2 regions of the Anaerosinus gibii genome follow, and region 2 is predicted to be linked to the other one. Evidence: a T-box and tRNA genes for the amino acid it is inferred to sense, from the RefSeq annotation. Region 2 holds a T-box; the other holds one or more tRNA genes.
What was found. The T-box of region 2 lies ahead of leuS (leucine--tRNA ligase). A T-box ahead of a tRNA ligase gene usually reads a tRNA of that ligase, here a tRNA-Leu.
Positions count from the first base shown of each region.

Region 1: it has a tRNA-Leu gene. The T-box ahead of leuS (leucine--tRNA ligase) is inferred to sense a tRNA for this amino acid. The anticodon was not compared.

Region 1 is NZ_CP120678.1:628,703-640,541, forward strand. It holds gene P3F81_RS02915 (hypothetical protein) at 1-316, shown strand, start outside; gene P3F81_RS02920 (hypothetical protein) at 908-1,132, shown strand; gene P3F81_RS02925 (hypothetical protein) at 1,309-1,467, opposite strand; tRNA gene P3F81_RS02930 (tRNA-Thr) at 1,720-1,795, shown strand; tRNA gene P3F81_RS02935 (tRNA-Gly) at 1,809-1,882, shown strand; tRNA gene P3F81_RS02940 (tRNA-Leu) at 1,892-1,980, shown strand; tRNA gene P3F81_RS02945 (tRNA-Leu) at 2,029-2,114, shown strand; gene P3F81_RS12935 (methyl-accepting chemotaxis protein) at 2,325-3,176, shown strand; gene P3F81_RS02955 (hypothetical protein) at 3,399-3,638, shown strand; gene P3F81_RS02960 (metallophosphoesterase) at 3,924-5,108, shown strand; gene P3F81_RS02965 (hypothetical protein) at 5,194-5,418, opposite strand; gene P3F81_RS02970 (sulfite exporter TauE/SafE family protein) at 5,717-6,475, opposite strand; gene P3F81_RS02975 (HD domain-containing protein) at 6,891-7,637, shown strand; gene P3F81_RS02980 (glutamine--tRNA ligase/YqeY domain fusion protein) at 7,986-9,668, shown strand; gene P3F81_RS02985 (hypothetical protein) at 9,703-10,011, shown strand; gene P3F81_RS02990 (ArsB/NhaD family transporter) at 10,293-11,579, shown strand; gene putP (sodium/proline symporter PutP) at 11,695-11,839, opposite strand, start outside.
Region 2 is NZ_CP120678.1:1,541,995-1,553,833, forward strand. It holds gene P3F81_RS07420 (DNA internalization-related competence protein ComEC/Rec2) at 1-2,365, opposite strand, end outside; gene P3F81_RS07425 (ComEA family DNA-binding protein) at 2,362-2,955, opposite strand; gene leuS (leucine--tRNA ligase) at 3,087-5,567, opposite strand; T-box leader at 5,680-5,879, opposite strand; gene P3F81_RS07435 (hypothetical protein) at 6,037-6,429, shown strand; gene lgt (prolipoprotein diacylglyceryl transferase) at 6,605-7,390, shown strand; gene P3F81_RS07445 (lytic transglycosylase domain-containing protein) at 7,436-8,047, opposite strand; gene coaE (dephospho-CoA kinase) at 8,070-8,681, opposite strand; gene mutM (DNA-formamidopyrimidine glycosylase) at 8,693-9,517, opposite strand; gene polA (DNA polymerase I) at 9,533-11,839, opposite strand, start outside.

The sequences.
Region 1 (11,839 bases), 910 kb from region 2:
TATTAAGGATTCTTTAAAAACTAAAATGACTTTTGTTCAGAATGGGGTAGAAACTATTCCGCATGATTTGCGTTCATTCGATAATGATGCGGCTTTAGATGCAATAGCCCATATTTTACGACAATGTAAATCGTGTGAAGAAGATCATTTTGAGGATTGTCTAATCAATGTAATTCGCAGTTGCTATGAGATAATTGTATTTGGAGATTCACTGAAGTATCAAGGGAGTATCTTTATGTACCTAAGTGCAATTCAAAATGATTTCCCTGAAGAAGCCGAACATATTTTAAAGACTTTTCAAGCTTATAAAGGATGAAGCTATAGTAGGTTTCTCCTTAATAACTTAATTAATAATAAAATGAATCGAAAGTAAAAGAGCAATTATATTTGATTCGTTATTAATAATATGGTAATAGTATATAAATGACCTGTCGAAATGAATAAAATTGCCACCAACTTAGATTTACCATTTAAGCTGATGGCAATTTTATTTTTATTCAACTATTATTTTTAACTCTATAAAATATTTTACTTTTTTGATACGTAGAAGGTTAATTTTCTGAAAATTTTATCAATTTATCTTGTAATTATGTATTTTTTGAAATTCTCAAGGGAAAAGAAAGAAAAAATGTCGTTTATATGAAAGTTTAGAAGGAATTGTAATAATATTGTAGAATATGAAAAAATAACTTAAGTTTAAGTGTAAAATGAGTAAAGAATTTGTAGATACGATTGTTAGTTTAAAAATGAAAATAAGGGACATCTCAACTTAAAACAAATATGGCAGGCGTACAAATATTTAAATATTTAGAGAGGTAAAGTAGAAATTAATATTTATCTAGAGTAGTCCAGAAGCTAATAAGAAATATTTGTTTTTGTTAGAAAGTTATATGGGGAGATGAAAAAAATGATTATTTTTACTGATTTAACAGGGCGGTGTCTTAATGATACAGATATTTTTCCTAAATTAAAGTTTTGGATAGAATGCAATAAAGCAACAAAGGCTTCAATTATTTGTAAAGATAGTAGCAGCACTGAAAGTATAGTAGAGATTCCTATCGGGAATAGATGGATAACAGCAATATTAGACTCTTTTGAAGAAATAAATAAAGCATTTGAAAAAGAAATATAAAATATTTTATTTTCTGGAATTCTGCATGTACATAACAATTTTCTAATTTATAATACTTAAAGAATACAAGTTGCAAAATTCTAAGGTTTTATGTCTTAAATTTATTTTAAATAATAAAAAGCACCACTAAAAGGTTAGCTATATCATGCCTAACTTTTAGGGTGCTTTTATTAACTTTATTTATTATAGGTTTCTGTTTGGGGAGAAGTAGCTGGATTTTGAGGCGAGGGCTGATTATTTTTGTAATTTATAATTCCTACAGCGATGACAATAGTTAAAATACCAACGATTATACATTGTACAATCTTTTGTAAGATTGGTTTTGGCAGATTCATAGTTAGTCTCCTTTTTCAATATCCGTAGCTTTCAGCAAGGATAATAACTTCAATACGATCTTTGAGTCTTTGTTGCCCGTGGAAAACATAACTGCAACAAATTCTATCTTTAGACATGCAATATAAAATCACCTGCCTTCTATTTAGTATAATTATAAATCCTTATAGAAATAGTTACAAGAATAAAAAAATATATAAAATAGCCTTTACAAAGTAAATGATATATGATAATATAACTGAGCGGTTAAGTTTGCTGGTGTAGCTCAATTGGTAGAGCAGCTGACTTGTAATCAGCAGGTTGGGGGTTCAATTCCTCTCGCCAGCTCCATTAATTTTAATATGCGGGTGTAGCTCAATGGTAGAGCCCTAGCCTTCCAAGCTAGTCACGTGAGTTCGATTCTCATCACCCGCTCCAAAATGTTATGCCGGGGTGGCGGAACTGGCAGACGCACGGGACTTAAAATCCCGCGGATAGAAATATCCGTACCGGTTCGATTCCGGTCCTCGGCACCATTTTACGTTAGTAAGATGGTGTTTTTTATTTATAAATAAATACGTAATGCGGTCGTGGTGGAACGGCAGACACGCTAGCTTCAGGCGCTAGTGAGAGCAATCTCGTGGAGGTTCAAATCCTCTCGGCCGCACCAGATAGAGAATAAAACCTACAATGATGTAGGTTTTTTGTTTTTTAGTAATAAAATGTAGACGATATCGATATGAAAAAAGAGGGAATTTTACAATTAACAACGAAATAAAGAATAGTACTTTGATGCCCCAAATATACATACTTAGTTATATTCGTTTGATAAAGAGTTTCCAGTATATAGAGATGAGGAGAATATGGAGGAGGAATTCAAATGGAGGTAGGAGAGAAAAAGCAGTATTCAAATGAGGAGATTTTGGAGGCGTTTAAGATTGTTCTTCCTTATATGAATAAAATTGTTCGTGAAGATATGGCTGTTGGGTTAACAGACTTAAAGGAATACCTTGGTTATCATCGCGCGAAAAATTTCGAACTTGATTTGCCGGCTGGTAAACCGATTGCGGGGATTCCAACAATTGCGAAATGTATTGATTCAGGAAAAGAAACTTTTGAAGATATACCTAAAGAAGTTTATGGTTATCCTATAAAGACAGTTTTTACTCCGATTTATGGAAAAGATAAAAAGGTTATAGGAACTTTAAGTTCAGGGATTGATACGGGAGACAATAACGATTTGATTAGTACTGTTGAAAACCTTGCAACTTCAACGGAGCAGGCTTATATTGCTGTAGAGCAAGTTGCAATGAGTGCAACTGAATTGGCACAAGCTGGGCAAGAGGCAATCAAATTAGCAAATGAGTTAATGGTAAAAAATAATGAAACGACGCAAGTAATTGATTATATTAATACGATTGCTCAACAAACTAATTTATTGGGTTTAAACGCGGCAATTGAGGCTGCTAGAGCAGGAGAACAAGGTAGAGGCTTTGCTGTAGTTGCAGAAGAAGTGCGTAAATTAGCTGAACAATCGCAGGAAGCAACGAAAAGAATTCAAAAAACTTTGCACGAAATGAGCCAGGCTGTATCTTCGATTGCACGTGCAATTGAAGGAACAGGTGCAATTAGTGAGGAACAAGCTGCATCTACAGAAGAAATTACTTCTAGTTTAGAAACGGTCACAAAGGGCGCAAATGATTTAAAAGAATATGTAGAAAGATTTAGATAGAAATATAAGCAATGTGATATTTTGTAATCACATTGCTTTTTCTTTAGGGATAGCAAAGAAAAATTAAAGAATAATTTTAATAGTATATAGTATTTTTTAAAAGAATTTACAAATAAAGAGAAAAGTAGTGTACAAATAAATATTTTTGTTGTATAATATAGGCGTACCTAAAGTAAATGGGCTATATTGGTATCTCATGATTTATATGATGGGGGGAGCAGTATGGCAATAAAAAGCATTGAAATGGACCGCAAGGATAGCGCCAGCTATCGTAATCTTTTGAAGAGTCATGGATTCATTTCCGCAAGTTATTTATCAGTCAGTGGGTTTGATGCAAGTAGGTTAAAAAAGCTTGCTTTGCAAGGTAAACTGGATGCAGTCCGTTGTGCTATCGGGAAATCGATAAGATGGTATTATTGTGAGAAGCAGGCTGAACTGGCTCATTTACGCGGCGAGGTATAAGGTATAATAAATAAAAAATTATAAAAATAAACATATGTTATTTATAGAATCGGCAGTCGTCGATTCTCTTTTTTTACACTTAATATTAAAAATAAATGATTTGTACATAATATAAAGTAAGACTTGATTCAAGTGGAGTTTTCATTCCATTTGAATCTTAGCAGACCTTATCCAGAAAGTTAGTTATTTGTAGGGTATAGCTCCTATTTATAGAAGTTAGGAGTCGTAGAGCGGGATAGTTATCGGATAAACTGATAATAATATGTTGTAAAAATGGAGGCTATTGTGAACGGACCGTCAATTTATTTCATTGGAATTCTAATTGGGATAGCGCTTGGAATTGCGTATTTATTTATTACTTTATTATGTAAAGTTTTCCCCTGTTATCGGAATAAAACATTAAAGTCGTTTTTTTGGTTAATCAATATTATTGCTGTAGGTGGAATAATATTGACAAGAGGAAAGCTGGATGTATTTCCTTTTCAAGGGTTGCTCAGCCAAATAACGATTCTTTGGTTTATGGGGCAATTAATAGGGCTGTTTATGCTACCTTTTTATCATGGGATAAAGCGAGTTTATTTGCGGAATTTGCTTAAAGAGAATGATGCTATAGATTTAAGTAGACGAAAATTTATACAAGGGGCGGCGGTTTCTTTGCCTATTATATCATTTGGGTTAAGTGGATATGGTACTTTCTTGGGCGGAGAAAAAGTAGAGTTTTTAGAACATGACATTTTAATTAAAAATTTAGACGTTCAAAATGATGGATTAAAGATAGGACAGATTAGTGACGCACATATTGGATTATTTTTTTCTGTTGAAAAATTATCACAGATTCTTGAACTGTTATATAAAAAAGGTGCAGATGTAGTTGTTATTACCGGTGACTTGATTGATGATGTAAAAATGATTGATGCCTTGATTGAAGTTTTAAATGGATATATTTCTAAATTTCGTTACGGAATTTATTTTTCGTGGGGAAATCATGAATATTTTCGCAATTTCCCTAAATTAGAAACAGCATTTCAGCATAGTGAAGTTAAAGTATTGAGGAATAAAAACACACTACTTATTAATAGTAAAAAACCTGTTTATTTATTAGGCATTGATTATCCTTGGAGTGAAACGGCAAATGAACAGATTGTAAAAAGTAAAGAAATGCTAGATTTAGCCTTATTGGGGGTTACGGAAAACTCGACAAAAATATTATTGAGCCATCATCCCGTTGTTATAGACTATGCGTATGAGAAAAATATAGATTTAACGTTAACTGGGCATACCCATGGTGGTCAGGTGGCTATTGGAAGACAACCTCTTTTACCAGTTCGGTATAAGTATATGCGCGGAATGTATCAAAAGGAGCAAATGTATGGGTATGTAAGTACTGGCGCCGGAAGTTGGTTTCCATTTCGCTTAGGTTGTCCAGCTGAAATTAGTTTGTTTACGCTAAAAGTTTTATCTGATAGCTAACGGAGTCTGTTAATTACATTGGTACGTTATCTTATAAAAATAAAAACTGCCTAAAGGCAGTTTTTATTTTTATAAGATGGAGATGTTATGGATAGTATGGGACTGGTTTGCAAACATATTTTGGTGAGCAGGTGTAATAGTCGCGCCAATGATGATGAAACGAAACTGGCCGACAACCAAAATTATTGAATAGCGAAGCGGCAGCAAGTGTACCTAAGGTGAGAGGAAAAAAACCGAAAAATTGACGGTCATTCTCTCTTAAATCGTTTTCATTATAGTCAATGAGTTCTGGATTATCTTTAGATGGCATAGTCATCACTCCTTGTAAAGCTATAAAGTAGACTTGATTCAGGGTGAGTTTTTACTTCATCTGAATTTAGTCGTCCTTATCCAGAGACTTAGTCACTCATTCGCGCCCTGTGGTGTAACTCCAGTTTAGAGAATCTGAGAGTCCTAAAGCGAATTAGTCCTTGGATAAATTCTACTTAGTTACTTTATTTTATGCAGTAGATGATGAATATGGAATTCAAAAAAAGAAAAAAAAGAACTTGTTAAAATTCATATGAAGATAACGAGTTCTTCTGATTTTTGTGATTAAGGGCACTTTTTTATAATGCGGATATAATCAATCTTACCCCTAGAGCAAATACCGCACAAGATAGTAAAATAATAATTACTTTTGATTTTGTTTTGTTTGATAATTTTGCACCGATTTGAGCACCAATCACTGCACCAATGCCGATGCTGAGTGCGGGACCGACTAAAATATGATTTAATATATAATGTGAGATTACGCCAGTAAATGAAGAAACGGCTAAAACGCAGTGTGAGGTAGCTGTTGCGACATGGGTTGGAAAGCCTAAAGCGTAAATCATAAGAGGCACGTGAATAACTCCTCCGCCAATACCTAAAATACTAGATAGAAAACCAACACCTGCACTGATAATGATACCTAGCATACGGTTGTAAGTAAAAGTTTCTTTATCGAAATCCGCCGCCGCTTTTTTTGAGGACGATTTTGTATACATGAGTATAGCCATGAATAATAAGAATACCCCAAAGACCATATTAAAGGTAGTACCTGTAAAATAGTCGGCTAAATAACTGCCAAGAAAGGCGCCGGGAAGAGTTGCTAATGCAAAACGAAAGGCTGCATCATAATATACTTTTTTTTGTTTAATGTAGGCGATAGTTCCCGATAGCGCATTGAAAAATACTACTGTAAGGGATGTACCAATTGCTTGTTGGGCAGGAAAGTGCAAAACTAATAAAAAGATTGGAATGAGAATGAGCCCTCCGCCAATACCGACAAGTGTACCAAAGGTTCCTACCCCTAATCCAAGTAGAAAGAACAATAATAATTCCATAACAAGACTCCTTTCGAAGAGAATAAAATTTAATTTTCTAAGTTAGAACTCTTTAAAATAAATTAACTACATTAGCATACTACTAATCATTTGAAAAGGAAAGAAAGAATGTGGAAAAGAGATAAATATTTTAAATGTAGAAATTTAATTTCAAGAGATTCTTTCTATTTATATATTGTTTTACAGATAATCTAGAGGTATACTTCAATAAGAATTATTTATCATTTTGATATTAAGATAGAATCGGCTAAAAATTTTTAGGTTTATCAGATGGTTAAAATGTGATAAAATTTACATTTTCAGCTAGTGAGAGTTAGTCGTGACGAAGATTTTGAATGTGAGTGACTAGGATTTAGATAAAGTCAAAAAGACAACTTAATCAAGGTTTATTTTATGGAAAAAGGCAGGTTGTTTTATGAAAAATTTATTGGTAGAGATGCAGCAATGGGTCAGGCAGTATATTAAAAGCTTTTATACAGATGATGCGGACATTCAGGAGAATATTATACGTAAAGAGGAACATACGGATTATGTTGTGAAAATTAGCGGAGAATTGGCGAAATATTTAAATTTAAATGAACATGATATATTATTAGCGAAAATGATTGGTCTTTTTCATGATATTGGACGGTTTCATCAATATACCGTTTATCGAACATTTAATGATAGAATTTCAGTAAATCATGCGTTGTATGGGTTAAGTATTATTAAGGATTTACCATTACTTAAACGATTGGATCAAGAGGATTTGCAGGTGTTTAAATTTGCTATTGCAAACCACAATGCAATCAATATTAATGAAAGTGGCAATGAGAGAGAAGTTTTTTTTGCTAAAATCATTCGTGATGCAGATAAGCTTGATATTTATCGCGTACTAGAACCTTTGATTATGCCTGATGATGGTAGTGAATATAGCCCCATCTTTGTGCAAGGTTTTTTAAAAGGAGAGCAATGCGACTTTGCGCATATGAAGACTACGGCTGATCGTAAATTAGTACGTTTGCTATGGATGTATAATATAAATTTTTCGTGGACGATGCAAAAGTTAATAGAGCGGAAGTATGCAGATGAGATTATCAAAAAACTCCCCAATAATGAAATTACTAAAAAAGGTGAGGCTGTTTTAAGGGCCTATATGACGAAAAAAGCAAAAGGGTTTTAGGAATAGAAGGAAATTTACATTTTATCTCGAATATTAACCTTTTATCCGACAGCTAACGGTAGCTAGTTAAATATTATATTTTTGGCTTATGAAGAAAAAACAGCATTGGTAATTCAGGATTGGTTTTTGTCTGATAACTAATGCGCTCATCTAACGAAATAAGCGCTTCATAGATCCCCGCTTTTTAATAAAGGGGAGTTATACTCGCAGAAAACAGATGAGCGGTTAATTTCATAGGTAAGGTCAACTAAAAATTAGATGGAGTAAAAAATCCGATTGAGTTAAGTTTTACTTTATTGGGTTTGCTGCATTTTATATTTTGGATTTATAAATAAAGGAGCAGTTTTTATGGCAGAAAACTATACGATTGCAACAAATTTTGTGCAAAATATTGTTGAGGAAGACTTAAAAAATGGTAAATACAGTGAGGGGATTCATACGCGGTTCCCACCGGAACCAAATGGTTATTTGCATATCGGTCATGCAAAATCTATTTGCCTAAATTTTGGTTTAGCAAAATATAATCAAGGACTATGCAATCTTCGCTTTGATGATACGAATCCAACAAAAGAAGATGTAGAATATGTTGATTCTATTCAAGAAGATGTAAAATGGCTTGGCTTTGATTGGGAAGATCGAATGTTTTATGCTTCCAGTTATTTTGAAAGAATTTTTGAATTGACGATTGGTTTGATTAAAGATGGAAAAGCGTATGTATGTGATTTGTCACCAGAACAAATGCGTGAATATCGTGGGACTTTAACGGAGCCTGGGAAAGAGAGTCCATATCGCAATCGCAGTGTAGAAGAAAATTTGGATTTATTTATGCGGATGAAAAATGGAGAATTTGCCGATGGAGAAAGGGTACTTAGAGCAAAAATTGATATGAGTTCACCAAATATTAATTTGCGTGATCCAATTATTTATCGAATTTCTCATACGAAACATCATCGTACAGGAGATGCTTGGTGCATTTATCCAATGTATGACTATGCACATCCTATTTCTGATGCATTAGAAGGCATTACGCATTCGATTTGTACTTTAGAATTTGAAGATCATAGACCACTCTACGAATGGACGCTAGAAGCTTTAGGCTTTGATGCAAACACTCGTCCAAAACAAATTGAGTTTGCTCGCTTGAATTTAACAAATACCGTAATGAGCAAACGTAAATTAAGAATGCTTGTCGATGGTGGGTATGTAACGGGGTGGGATGATCCTCGCATGCCGACTATTTCAGGACTGCGCCGCCGTGGGTATACACCAGAATCAATTCGCGATTTCTGTGACCGTATTGGCGTTGCAAAAAGTAATAGCCTTGTTGATGTTGCAATGCTTGAGCATTGTATTCGGGAAGATTTAAATAAAACAGCAGATCGTGTAATGGCAGTGGTACGTCCATTAAAATTAGTTATTGAAAACTATCCTGAGGATAAAGTGGAATACATGATGGCTGAGAATAATCCGGAATGCCCTGCAATGGGGAAACGTATGATGCCATTTAGTCGTGAGATTTATATTGAACAAGAAGATTTTATGGAAGAACCGCCAAAGAAATTTTTCCGTTTAAAACCGGGTGGAGAAGTTCGTTTAAAGCATGCGTATATTATCAAATGTGAAGAAGTAATCAAAGATGAAGCTGGCAATATTGTTGAACTTCGTTGTAGCTATGACCCTGATACTAAAAGTGGAAGTCAACATAATAGTGGACGCAAAGTAAAAGGGACACTCCATTGGGTATCTGCTCGTCATGCCTTGCAAGCGGAGGCACGTTTATATGATTACTTATTAATGAGTGATGATGAAGAAAATACATCAGATTTCTTGGCGCAATTAAACGAGAAATCAGTTGAAGTAATAGAAAACTGTATGGTTGAACCAAGTTTAGCTTATACTGCTCCAGGTAATCGTTATCAATTTTTACGCCAAGGCTATTTTTGTGTAGATAAAGACTCTACAAAAGATAAACTTGTATTTAACCGCATTGTTGGGTTACGTGATTCTTGGGCAAAGGCAAAGAAAAGCTAAACCAGATGCCACAGGAAAGAGTGTGATAATATAAATGGCAAAGATACCAAGAAATTTAACTGATAAGGCAATGTTTGCAGATTACAAAGAAGTAGAAACTTTTGAAACAATGTTTTCTACCGAGGAAGAGCCTCAAGCTAAGCCTAAAGTTAAAGGTAAAGACAAAGAGGATTTGTCAATGGCTTTTTTAACGAAAGAGTTGCAAGAGAAGATTGGCAAAGCTTTATTAGAATTAAAATTAGAGTTGTACAAAGAAGGTATTGTAGAATACGATATAAAAGTAGTGCGTGAAGGGAAAAAGATTCTCTTAAATGCAGTACCACTTAAGAAAAAGAAGAAATAACTATGATGCTGACTATTTTAGCTCTAAATTGCTTAAGATAGTCAGCTTTTTATTTGATGATTTTTACTTATTTATTTAATGGAATAAATGGGTAGATTCACACAAAAATAAAAATTTTATTTCTTTGGTTATAAGATACTTTCTTTTATAGAGGGAACCTAAAATCGGCTAAGTTTCCCAATAAGTGTGGCTAAGGTTTAGATGGGGCAACAGTTCCACCTGAATCAAGTCTACTTTATAGATAAGGTGACAATGAAATAATTTATTAGGAAGTGGGTAGTTTGGAAAACAATGCATTATTAGCAGTGGTAATATTTGTTACTGCATATACATTGATTGTATCGGAAAAGGTACATCGTACTGTTGTAGCTTTAACTGGTGCAGTAGCTATGATACTCTTAGGAATTTTGAATCAAGATATGGCAATTCATCATATTGATTTTAACACCATTGGCTTATTGATTGGCATGATGATCATTGTAAATATTACGAGTGAGACTGGTTTATTTAATTATTTAGCGATATGGGCGGCGAAAAAAGTAAAGGGGGAACCTATTCGAATTTTAGTCGTCCTAAGTCTGTTGACTGCGCTCTGTTCTGCGTTTTTAGATAATGTAACGACGGTGCTTTTAACTGTCCCGGTTACGTTTAGTATAACTTCACAATTGAAAGTTTCACCTAAACCATTTTTAATTGCTCAGATTCTTTCCGCAAATATTGGTGGGGCGGCGACCTTAATTGGAGATCCGCCGAATATTATGATTGGTAGTGCGGTAAAGGAATTGGACTTTTTATCGTTTATCGTCAATTTAGGTACTGTATGTACGGTTATTTTAATTGTTACATTGTTTCTTTTAATGATTCTTTATCGGAAAGATTTACATACGACAGATGAGTTAAAAGCAAAGGTTTTACGTTTGAATGAGAAGAGTCAAATTAATAATCCTAAATTATTAAAGAAATGTTTGTTTGTCTTAGCTATTACGATTATGCTGTTTGCTTTGCATAGCCAGTTGCATTTAGAAACGGCAACAGCAGCTTTAACTGGTGCAAGTGTATTAATGGCGATTACGATTTCGCGTGATGAAGGTTTGCTTGCAAAAGTTTTTAGCAAAATAGAATGGTTAGCGATTTTCTTTTTTGCAGGTTTGTTTATTCTTGTTGGGGCTTTGGTTGAAACCGGTGTAATCGCGATGTTGGCGCGTGAAGCAATGCAAGTGACAAATGGTGATGTTAGCGCTACAGCGATGCTAATTTTATGGATGAGTGCAATTGCATCTGCTTTTATTGATAATATTCCATTCGTAGCAACGATGATACCGATGATTAAAGAAATGAGTACAATGGGACTTACGAATCTTGAACCTTTATGGTGGAGTTTATCTTTAGGCGCTTGCTTAGGTGGAAATGGTACCCTAGTTGGTGCAAGTGCGAATGTTGTAGTTGCTAGTATGGCAGCGCAAAAAGGACATCAGCTATCATTTGTAAAGTATTTGTTGATTGGCTTTCCGATGATGATTATTTCCATTATTATTTCGAGTATTTATATCTATTTTTGGCACTTATAAAATAAGGCTTGATTCAAATGGAAGTTTACTTTTATCGGATAAATAAAAAAGCTACGCTAATAAAAAAGCTACGCTAATAAATTAGCGTAGCTTTTAATTTTATAAGTAGTAGTATTTATTTTATGGAGTCGAAAATTCGAAGTGTTTTTTCATTTGGAGCTTTGTCTATAAGTGAAACCGCATAGATTGCAAGCATGGAGAAGAAAAAGCCAGGAACGATTTCATATAGTCCAAACCAACTAAATTGTTTCCAGATTAGA
Region 2 (11,839 bases):
TTTTTTGAAAAGAATCTACCGATAGTTGATTTCCATTTGTCTCCATTAAAATTGCCCCCGCCTGGTCGGTACGCAAAATCTTAATATTTTCTTTATTTAATCTATTTAACACTTGCGGATTTGGATGACCAAAGCTATTCTGAAAGCCAACAGAAATAATTGCATATTGTGGATTTACCGCTTGTAAAAACTCTTCACAAGAAGAGGTACGCGAGCCATGGTGGGCAACTTTTAACACCGAACTTTTCAATCTATGTTTTCTCATTAATTCTTTCTCCCCATTACTGTCTATATCCCCTGTAATGAGTAGACTAAAATCTCCATAACTCACACGAAATACATTAGAAATTTCATTCCCTGTTCGCGACTCACTCACTTCGCCCGCCGAAAAAATTTCAATTTTAACACCATCCAAAACAAAAAACTGGCCATCTTTTACCGTAACAAAATCTTGGCATTTTTCTAAGGAATAGCCTAATGTTTTTGCATATTCACTTCGGTCTTCCCGACCGACAATCACATTTTGCACTGAAAATTCTTTTAGTAAACTCCCTGCCCCACCTGCATGATCCTCGTGTGCGTGAGTTAAACATAAATAATCAATTTCTCGTATTCCATAATGATGCAAATATGGAATAACAATTCGTTTGCCAATATCAAAATCACTAATTTCGCGTCGCATGCCTCCGGTATCAAATAGCATCGTTCTACCATGTGGTGTCGTAATCAATATAGAATCCCCCTGCCCGACATCAATGAAATGTATCCTTAACGGTTGAGCAAAGATAAATTGACTGCTCCATAAAAAAATAATGGTGACAATTGCACTACAGATAAGCTTTTTCTTTTTCCGCCAGCACAGCAAAAAATTTGGAATTTTCGGTGATGCATAACCGCAGAGCCAAAATAGCAGCAAATAATATACAATGCCACAAAGTAAACCGCCTGACGGTAAATATAAAAGCCCATAAGGAATCATCGCCATAGCTCTTGCCATAAAATAAACTAACCCAATCGTCAAACTACAAAGAATAAATAGACCTTTTCCCACAACCGAAAAAACAAGACTTAATAAAACTGCACACAAGCCACCAATCATTGCCCATTCTATAAACGGCACAATAATAAGATTTGCCAATAGTGCACTAAGCGAAACATTATTAAAATACCAGGCAATAAAGGGAATGACTGCTAATTGTGCAGCAATCGTAATCGCTAAATTTTCCGCAATAAATAGAGGAACTCCCTTTAAAATATTTTTTATTTTAGGCGCGATATACAGTAATCCGGCTGTCGTCATAAATGAAAGTTGAAAACTAATGTCAAAAATTAATCTAGGGGAAATAGCTAAAATCCCCAACCCTGTCAAAGCTAAACTATAACGCGCATCTTTCTCCCGATTCAATGCCAATGCCGAAAACGCTAAAATCCCCATAATCGCCGATCTGACTACCGGCGAAGTAAAGCCTGAAAAAATCGCATAAAAAACAATTGCTAGAATAACAAGAATTGCTGATAGGCACGCTGGAAATCGTAACATTTTCCCAATAATATGTACGGTTCCTGCCAATAGAGAAATATGCGAACCGGACACCGATAAAATATGAACGATTCCTGTCACCGTAAATGCTAGCGCTAGTTCCTCTTTTATTCCATCATATCCGCCAAATAACATTGCAAATAATGCTGCCGCATCTTCTTTGGGCATTGCTTCTTCCATCATATTCTGAACTGCTGTTCTGGATTTTTCAATCCATTTAAGAAAAGCGTTTTGTCCTGATGAAAGAATTTCCACCGTATTTTTTTCGGCTTTACAATTTGCTCGAATCCCTTGTCGTTGCATCATCGCAACTATATCTAAACTTCCCGGATTATTATATCCATGTAATTCTCTAATTTCCCCTGAAAAACGAATACAATCGCTAATATGCGCAATCGTATGCGAGCTATCCTGCAACGCAAAGACTTTTAAGTTTCCGTTTACCTGTACTTTCTCCCCCGCAAATTCTACTGTATGAACCTCTACAATATAATGCATACTTCGCTTGTTCCCCGCAAGCGTTCTTTCTTGTGGAATCTCTATAACTTCACCTTGCACTTGCAGCGTTTTATCAACAAAATTGCTAATGTCATTCGGGGCAATGCTATCTGCCTGCGCACAACGAATCATTCCCGCAATAAAAAATAGCAACAATACAAAATAAAGAAGCAATTTTTTATTTTTCCAATATAAATAAATACAACCAAATAAAGCAATACAAAAGGAACTATACAGGATAAGAAAAGGGATTTTTACCTGAGTTACTGTAAAAATCCCTAAAATAAATCCACCAATAAGAGCGTTAGTAAAAGCTAAATAATTCATATTGTAATCCGATCCGCCAGCTTTTTAAATTTAGCTTCGCCAATTCCCCTTACTTTTTTCACCTCTTCAATGCTTTGAAAACTGCCAATTTGTTTGCGATATTCTAAAATTGCCGCCGCTGTAGACGGACCAACACCCGGCAATGAATCTAATTCCGCTTGATCTGCTGTATTAATATTAACCAGCCCATAATTATTAGTTTGGCTCGATTTATTATTTACTTTTTTTGTATGCTCTGCTGTTAAGTTTTGTTCAGAAAGTGCCTCTTCTTGTATTGGAACTTGTATTTGTTCACCGTCTTTAAGTAACTTTGCCATATTAATCTTTGTTACATCTGCATTGGGTAAAGCACCACCACAAGCATTCACTGCATCAATTACTCTTGCTCCTCCATCCAAAGAAACAACACCAGAACGTACGACACCACCACAAACATAGACAGCAATTTGTTCCTTCTTTTGAGTTTCTGATAAATCACCTTTGCTTAAAGGTATACTCTCCTCTTGCTTTGTGTAACCATACATTCCTCCACCGACCATGACCAATGCTAATAAAAGAAATACAACTATGGATTTCCGATAAATTGGCATATTTATCACCCCGATATTGTTATTATCAAGGTATTTCTACATAATTTAACATTTACCTGCACAATTTATCTAAATATCCTTAAAAATAAAATAGCGAATTGCAATAATTTTGCAATTCGCTATTTTTATTTTTATTTTACTACAATATTCACAATTTTATTTGGTATACAAATTACTTTAACAACTTTTTTCCCATCAATAGCAGCTTGTACTTTATCCTGTTGCATTGCTTTTTCTTCTAAAGCTTTTGCATCAAGACCAGCAGCTACAATAATTTTATCCCGAACCTTGCCATTTATTTGCAGAACTATTTCTACCTCATCTAAAACAGTAGCTGCTGCATCATATTCAGGCCATTTTTCTTTATGAACACTGCCTTCACTGATTACTTCATTCCATAATTCTTCTGTAATATGTGGAGCAAAAGGCGCAAGTAAACGAAGTAATGATGAAATAACTTCGCGCATCAAACTATCATTTAATGCTTCGCCTTTGTCTTTTGCTGTATAAATTGCATTGACTAATTCCATGATTGAGCTAATTGCGGTATTGAAGTTAAATCGATTTCCAACATCCTCAGTTACCTTTTTAATTGTTGTATGAAGAACACGGCGCAACTCTTTTTCAACTTTTGTCAGCGTAGTTACATCATATATAGCTTCGCCCTTCGTTACAGATGCTGCAAAATGATCAACAATACGCCATACTCTGCCTAAGAAACGATGCGCTCCTTCTACCCCTTGATCGCTCCATTCCAAATCGCGTTCCGGTGGAGCAGCAAACAACATAAATACACGTGCAGTATCCGCACCATATGTGCCGATAATTTCTTCCGGAGAAACAACGTTTCCTTTAGATTTCGACATTTTTGAACCATCTTTAATTACCATTCCCTGGGTAAGTAAGTTTTTGAAAGGTTCATTAAAGTTTACTAACCCTGCATCTTTTAACACTTTGGTAAAGAAGCGTGAATAGAGTAAATGTAAAATCGCATGTTCAATTCCACCGATATATTGATCTACCGGCATCCAGTAGTTTGCTTTTTCACTATCAAATGGCATTTTCTCATTTTTCGGGTCGGTGTAGCGCATATAATACCAGGAAGAACAAATAAACGTATCCATTGTATCCGTTTCACGACGTGCTTTCCCACCACATTTTGGACAAGTACAATGTACAAATTCTTCAACTTGTGCTAATGGAGACACTGCACCAGCTTCAAAATTCACATTAGCTGGAAGCATTACTGGCAAATCTTCTTTTGGTACAGGAACAACACCACAGTCTGGACAATAAATTACAGGAATCGGCGCGCCCCAATAACGTTGACGGGAAACTAACCAATCTCGAAGACGATAGTTTACGCGACGTTTCCCAATATTATTTTTTTCTAACCAATCTAAAATGGCAACTTTTGCTTTTTCTACTGTCATTCCAGTAAATTCACCAGAGTCAACTAAAACCCCATCTTCGGTATAAGCATTTGTCATCTCATCTAATACTAAAGTTTTTCCTTCTGGAACTACTACAATTTTCTTTTGCAAATTATATTTATTTGCAAATGCCCAATCGCGCTCATCATGCGTAGGTACACCCATAACTGCACCAGTACCATATTCATATAATACGTAATTTGCAATCCAGATTGGTACACGTTCACCAGTGAACGGATTTACTGCATATTCCCCTGTAAAAATGCCTTCTTTTTCAACATCAGTAGCAGTACGATCAAGTTCACTTTGGTTGCGTACCTTCTCCATAAAAGCCCTGATTTGTGCTTCGTTTTCTTTACCTGAAATCAACTTTTCAACCATTGGATGCTCTGCAGCCAAGACGACATAGCTTACGCCAAATACCGTATGTTGACAAGTTGTATAAACGGGTATTTTCTCTTGGATTGACGGAACATCAAAACTAAATTCTGCACCCTCACTGCGACCAATCCAATTTTCCTGCATCGTTTTTACTCGATCCGGCCAACCTTTTAACTCTTTTAAATCTTCAAGCAATACATCAGCATAATCAGTAATTTTAAAGAACCATTGTTCCAGCTCTTTTTTTACAACTTCTGAATCACAACGCCAGCATTGTCCATCGATAACTTGCTCATTTGCCAATACCGTATTACATTGATTGCACCAATTCACAGCCGCTTTCTTTTTATATGCTAATCCTTTTTCATAAAACAATAAGAATAACCACTGCGTCCAACGATAATATTCCGGCGTACAAGTCGCTACTTCACGATCCCAATCGTAAGAAAGTCCAATTTCACGTTGTTGCCGACGCATATTTTCAATATTTTTAAATGTCCATTCAGCAGGCTGTACACCATGTTTAATTGCCGCATTTTCCGCCGGCATTCCAAATGCATCCCACCCCATCGGATGAAGTACATTAAACCCTTGCATTGCTTTATATCTAGCAATAACATCACCGATAGAATAGTTACGAACATGCCCCATATGTAAATTTCCTGATGGGTAAGGGAACATTTCAAGTACATAATATTCTGGTTTCTGTCTATCAAGTTCTGTTTTGAATGCACTGTTTTCTAACCATTTTTCTTGCCATTTGCGCTCAATCTCTTGCGGAGAATATTTTTCGTTCACGTTTGTGCCTCCTTGAATATTTACAAAGTAAAGTAGACTTGATTCAGCGGAGCTTTTACTCCATTCGAATTTTAGTCGTCCCTGAATAAATAAAAAAATCCCTTGGCATATTGCCAGGGACGATTATATCGCGGTACCACCCTGATTGACACCTCTCTTAGATGTCCTCTCATTTATGCTTGTAACGCGAATCAGCGTCGGCCATTAGCCGAATCTCCATAGCGAGTTCAACTTTTTTACATATTGGCTCACATCACCCGCCAACTTTCTGTGCTGCAAATAAAGTTTACTACTCTATTTCATCGAATGATAAAAAATTTTAGTAAAATACTATACATTTGTTCATTATAGCTTTTCACCTGCAGAAAGTCAACTTTCATCAATAAATAAGCACTTTACTCCATATGTGTACATAGCCAGTTCTATTCAAAAGCAAGTTGCATAAACTTTAATATTGGGAGGTGCGTTTATGTACAAATTGATTATTGGTAATGTTAGAGTAAATGTTTTAGACGATAATATTTCTCACACACAAGCCGTAAATGCAGCGAGACAAGCAATTTTAGATGCAGGCAATCAAAATAAACTGCTTAGCAGTGTAGAAATTTCCCGTTTAGGGGATGAACTAGAAGTAAATACTATAGAAAGAACAGGTGCAAAACTATTACGAAAAAGCTTAAAACAAAGTATGCTTGACGGCATTCTTACTGCAGCCTGTGAAAAACTTTCACCGTCTGATGGATTTAGTTTAAAAGATGCTTGGTTTGACAACGATACAAGTCAAGAGTGGCATGGCAGCGATGTCATCAACATTCGCGAAGAACTAATTAACAAATTAGAAGAGTGGATCAAAAATGCTTAAACCCTAATACATATTTTTAAAGTAATCCTAATGGATAAAATCCTTGGATTACTTTTTATTTTACTAAAATTGATTATTGTTATAAATTCTTCTATAATATACTTCATAAATCATTATAGATTTGACGATAACATAATTTTAAAATTCGTTAAGTCATTGAATAAACGGAGGCACTATGCATCAATATCTTTTTTTTATTGGAGATTTTCCAATTCGCTCATACGGACTAGTATTAAGCATGAGCATCATTTTAGCAACAGGCGTTGCCTACTTTCTCGCTAAACAAGATGGACGCTGGCATAATCATATCATTGATATGGGAATTTATTGTGGGTTAGGCGGAATCTTAGGTGCTAGATTATGGGATGTTTTCTTCTTTGATTGGGGTTATTATCAACACCATTTAAATGAACTTTTCTATGTTTGGCAGGGCGGAATGGCAATTCAAGGTGGAGTTGTTCTCGGCTCAATTGTAGGCATCCTGTATACAAGATACTACAAAATTGACACTTGGGCACTCGCCGATATTATTGCCCCTGCAATTATTTTAGGACAAGCTTTAGGACGAATTGCAAACTTACTTAATGGAGATGCTTTCGGGCATCCAACGGGTAGCTCCTTTGGCATCATCTATCCAACAACGACTCTTGCTTACCAAACTTATGGAAATCAACCTTTATGGCCGGCAGAAATTTGGGAGGGACAAATCGACATCGTCATTTTTGCACTTCTTCTTATTTTCCGTTCTATCAGACATGCCAAAGGTCAAGTATTTATTCTTTATACGATGCTCTACTCATTAGCCCGTTTCTTTTTAGAATATTTACGTGGAGATTACAACAATCTTATTCTCGGACTAAAATCAGCGCAATGGACAAGCTTAATCGTGTTTTGTATTGGTTTTTGTTTGTTCATTTGGTGCGGTATTCGTGAAAAGCGAGCCAAAGAAAAGAATTCATAATAAAAGGCTGAAGAACACAGCTTACGCTGTAAATTCTTCAGCCTTTTATTCTTGATACAAACTTTTATATTTGTTTTTGCTTTTTAACACTTTCGTTACATATTCACGCGTTTCTTTAAACGGAATTTGTTTCACATCTTGAAACGACATATCCCATTGATATTTTTCCATCCACTCTTTTACATTGCCACGCCCCGCATTATATGCGGCAAGCATTAAAACTTCATTTCCTTCAAACTCTTTATGCAGTGATGATAAATACCAAGTACCAAATCGAATATTAATTTCCGGGTCCTCTAGCTCTGCCAAAGTGAAATCTTCATCTTCCATTTGCTGTGCTATCCACTTTGCTGTTTCCGGCATTAATTGCATTAAACCCATCGCACCCTTGTGCGAGCGCGCTTGAAAATTAAACTTACTTTCACTTAAAATGACTCCTGCAACTAAAAAAGGATCGAGTTTTTTTTCGACAGCATAATCAATAACCAATTCACGGTACGGATATGGATAAAACACTTTCTTTTGAAACCATGCACTTTGAAAAATAGCATAACAAATAAAACTAAAACATACTAAAATCCCCAAAAATGCCTGCCACTTTATTTTTTTATAAGATGACAAACGCATCACTCCGCTTTTCTCTTGATAACGTAACACCAAATGATTATCCATGAAAAATCTAATCGTTTCCTTTCAATCCATCCCTCAAATATCTCCAGCGATTTGAAACTTGTTTTTTAGTATAATCTATATCCTTATTATTATCAATAACGAAACTTGCTCTTTTTACTTTTTCTTTTAGCGACATTTGACTGTTAATTCTCGCTTTTGCTTCTTCTTTAGACCAGTTATTTCTCTGTATCAATCGATTCAATTGATTTTTTTCATCTGCATAAACAACCCATACTTCATCCGCCATTTTATCCCAACCAACCTCAAATAAAAGAGGAATATCAAGCACAATGACTTCTATCCGCTTCTCTTCTAATACGCTTAAACAATGCTCAATTTCTGATTTAATATACTTATGCGTAATTGATTCCAGGATCTTTTTCTCATTCTCATCATTAAAGATAATATTACCTAACCGAATTCGATCAATACTTTTATTTTTAGTCAATATTTCTTCACCAAAATGTGCAACAATTTCTTTCCAAGCATCTTTTTGTGGTTCTACAATATTTCTCGCTATCTTATCAGCATCAATAATGTCTGCGCCCAACTCTTTTAGTATACGGCTTACTGTACTTTTTCCACTTGCAATGCCACCTGTTAACCCCAGTATAAACATCTTACACATCCTCATTTTTGACATTGCGGACAAAAATGCGTACCCCGCCCGCCGACTTCAATTTTTTCGATAATACTTCCACAAAATCTACATGGCAGTCCATTCCTTCCATAAACAAACAAATTCTCTTGATGACTACCTTTTTCACCATTTCCATTTCGATAATCTCTAAATGTCGTTCCACCATCATTTATTCCAGCATCAATTACTTGATTAATCGCTGCATGTAGCTGGTTAATTTCATCCACAGCCAATGAATTACCTACTCTTTCCGGATGGATTTTGGAAAGAATTAAACACTCATCCACATATATATTTCCTAAGCCACCAATATATTTCTGATTCAATAAAAAAGATTTTATTTTCCCACGATTTGATTTTAAGGCTTCTTGCAAATAAGCAATCGTAAATTCAGCAGATAACGGTTCCGGCCCCATATTCGCAAGTCCGGAAATTCGCCATAATTCATCTTTCTTTATCGCATACAAAGTCCCTAAAGTACGCGTATCAGCATAGGTCAATACATCACCATTATTTAAGTGAAATACAATTCTTGTATATGCATCACGTTCATCGCCTTCACTTACGTAACATAATCTTCCTGTCATTCGCAAGTGAATAACAAGCATATCACTATTATCTAATTCCAATAATAGATACTTCCCTCTGCGTTTAAAATCTGCGATTGTTCTACCGATTATCATCGACTCAAAGTTTTCAACCGTAGGCCACTTTACTAACCTAGACAACAAAACTTCCACATTGGTAATCATTTTACCTTTTAATCTATCTACTAAGTTTCTACGAATAATTTCAACTTCAGGCATTTCAGGCATTTTACTCGCCTCCCATCACTTTGCTTGCGCCCAATTTTCCCCCATATGAATATCAATGGTAAGCGGTACGTTAAGCTTTGCTACACCTTGCATAGAATTACGCAAAATTTCAGATACAATTTTCATTTCATCCTTTACGGTTTCAATGACTAACTCATCGTGTACCTGTAGCAAAATTCGACTACGTAAATTTCTTTTCTTTAGTTCATGAAAAGCATCAATCATCGCTTTTTTTATAATATCCGCGGCTGTTCCTTGTATTGGGGTATTCATTGCTGTACGTTCAGCAAAAGAGCGTTGATTATAATTACTACTATTAATTTCCGGCAAATACCTTTTTCGTCCAAATAAAGTTGTGACATACCCTTGTGTATGGGCATCTTTCACCATTTGATCAATAAATTCTTTTACACCTTGGCACTTTGTAAAATAACTTTCGATATAAATACCGGCTTCTTTCCTCGTCACTCCCAAATCCTTTGATAAACCATAATCACTAATCCCATATACGATTCCAAAATTTACGGCTTTTGCCCGACTTCTCAATTCACTTGTCACTTCTTCCATTGGTACACCAAATACTTCTGATGCAGTACGCGTATGAATATCTTGATTTTGTGTAAACGCTTCAACAAAATTTTTATCACCTGACATATGCGCCAATACTCTAAGTTCAATTTGTGAATAGTCAGCAGATAATAAGTAATCATAACCGACGCCTGGCACAAAAAGTTCACGAATTCTCTTTCCTGCATCCGTCCTTACAGGAATGTTTTGCAGATTCGGATCAGAGCTACTCAAACGACCGGTAGCAGTTACCATTTGATTAAACTGAGTATAAATTCTACCTGTTTTTTCATGAATTAATACACTTAGTCCATCCAAATACGTTGATTTTAATTTTGTTAATGTACGATATTCTAGAAGTTTGCGTATAATTGGATGATGATGCACTAAAGACTCTAAAACTTCAACATCCGTAGAATAACCGCGTTTTGTTTTCTTTATGATTGGCAATTCTAATTTTTCAAAAAGAATTTCACCAAGCTGTTTTGTTGAATTTACATTAAACTCCTGCTCTGCTAATTCATAAATCTCTTTCAATAAAACTTTTATTTTTTCCGCTATTTCTAGCGCCATATCCTGTAAATTATCTGCATGTACACTTATTCCCGCCCCTTCCATGGCGGCTAAAACTTCTACCAAGGGAATTTCAATTTCGTCGTACAAGCTTTCTAAATCATTCTCTTGTAATTTACTATGCAAAACTGTAGATAAATCATGAATACACAACGCCGACCAAGTTGCATAAATACATTCATTCTCAAAATCTTCTGGTTGATTATATTCTCCCAAATAACGTTCCATTAGTCTTGCTAAATCATAATTGTTATTTGTCGGTTCTAATAAGTACGCAGCTAACATTGTATCAAATAAACTACCTGCAATTGTTATATTTAAAGGATGACAAGCATGATACATAGGTTTTAAATCATGCGTAATTTTACAAATCGTCGCATCCGACAACAGTGCAAGGATATCCATCCACCCTTCAATTTTACTATCAATATAAGCACTATCACCATTTTCTGTAACGACTGCTAGCCCTTTTAAACTCATTTCCGGAATGCGACCATCTAAAACTGGTGCAAAAACGAATTTTCTTTCTGCACGAACCAATCGAATTAATCTTTCTACTTCCTCTTTATTTTTCAAATATACTGGCTCCGGCAATTCACTAACCACTGTACCAAACCCAAAGTCATCCGTTTCTCCAGGAAATAAAGTATCTAATCGCGACAAAACACTCCGAAATTCATATTGATTGCAAAAATCTCTTATTTTTTTAGTGTCAGGCTGAATTTTATATGATTCTAAATCAAATTCGATATCCATATCCCGAACGATGGTCGCTAATTTTTTCGACAGAATTGCTAATTCACGATTTTCTGTTAAACGCTCTTTTAATTTTTTGCCAGAAATATCATCAATATGCTCCAAAACATTTTCTAAAGAGTTATATTCCATCAATAGTTTTGTCGCTGTTTTTTCTCCGACACCTGGAACCCCCGGAATATTATCAGAACTATCTCCCATTAATCCTTTCAAATCAATTAATTGTAATGGTTCTAATCCATATTTTTCTTTAAATGCAATCTCATCAAAAATCTCCATTTCAGAAATGCCTTTTTTCGTCAACATCACTTTTATATTTCCACCAATAAGCTGCAAGGCGTCTTTATCGCCAGTAACTACAATAACCTCATGCCCTTCATTTGCCGCTCTTGTTGCCATTGTACCAATAATATCATCAGCCTCAAA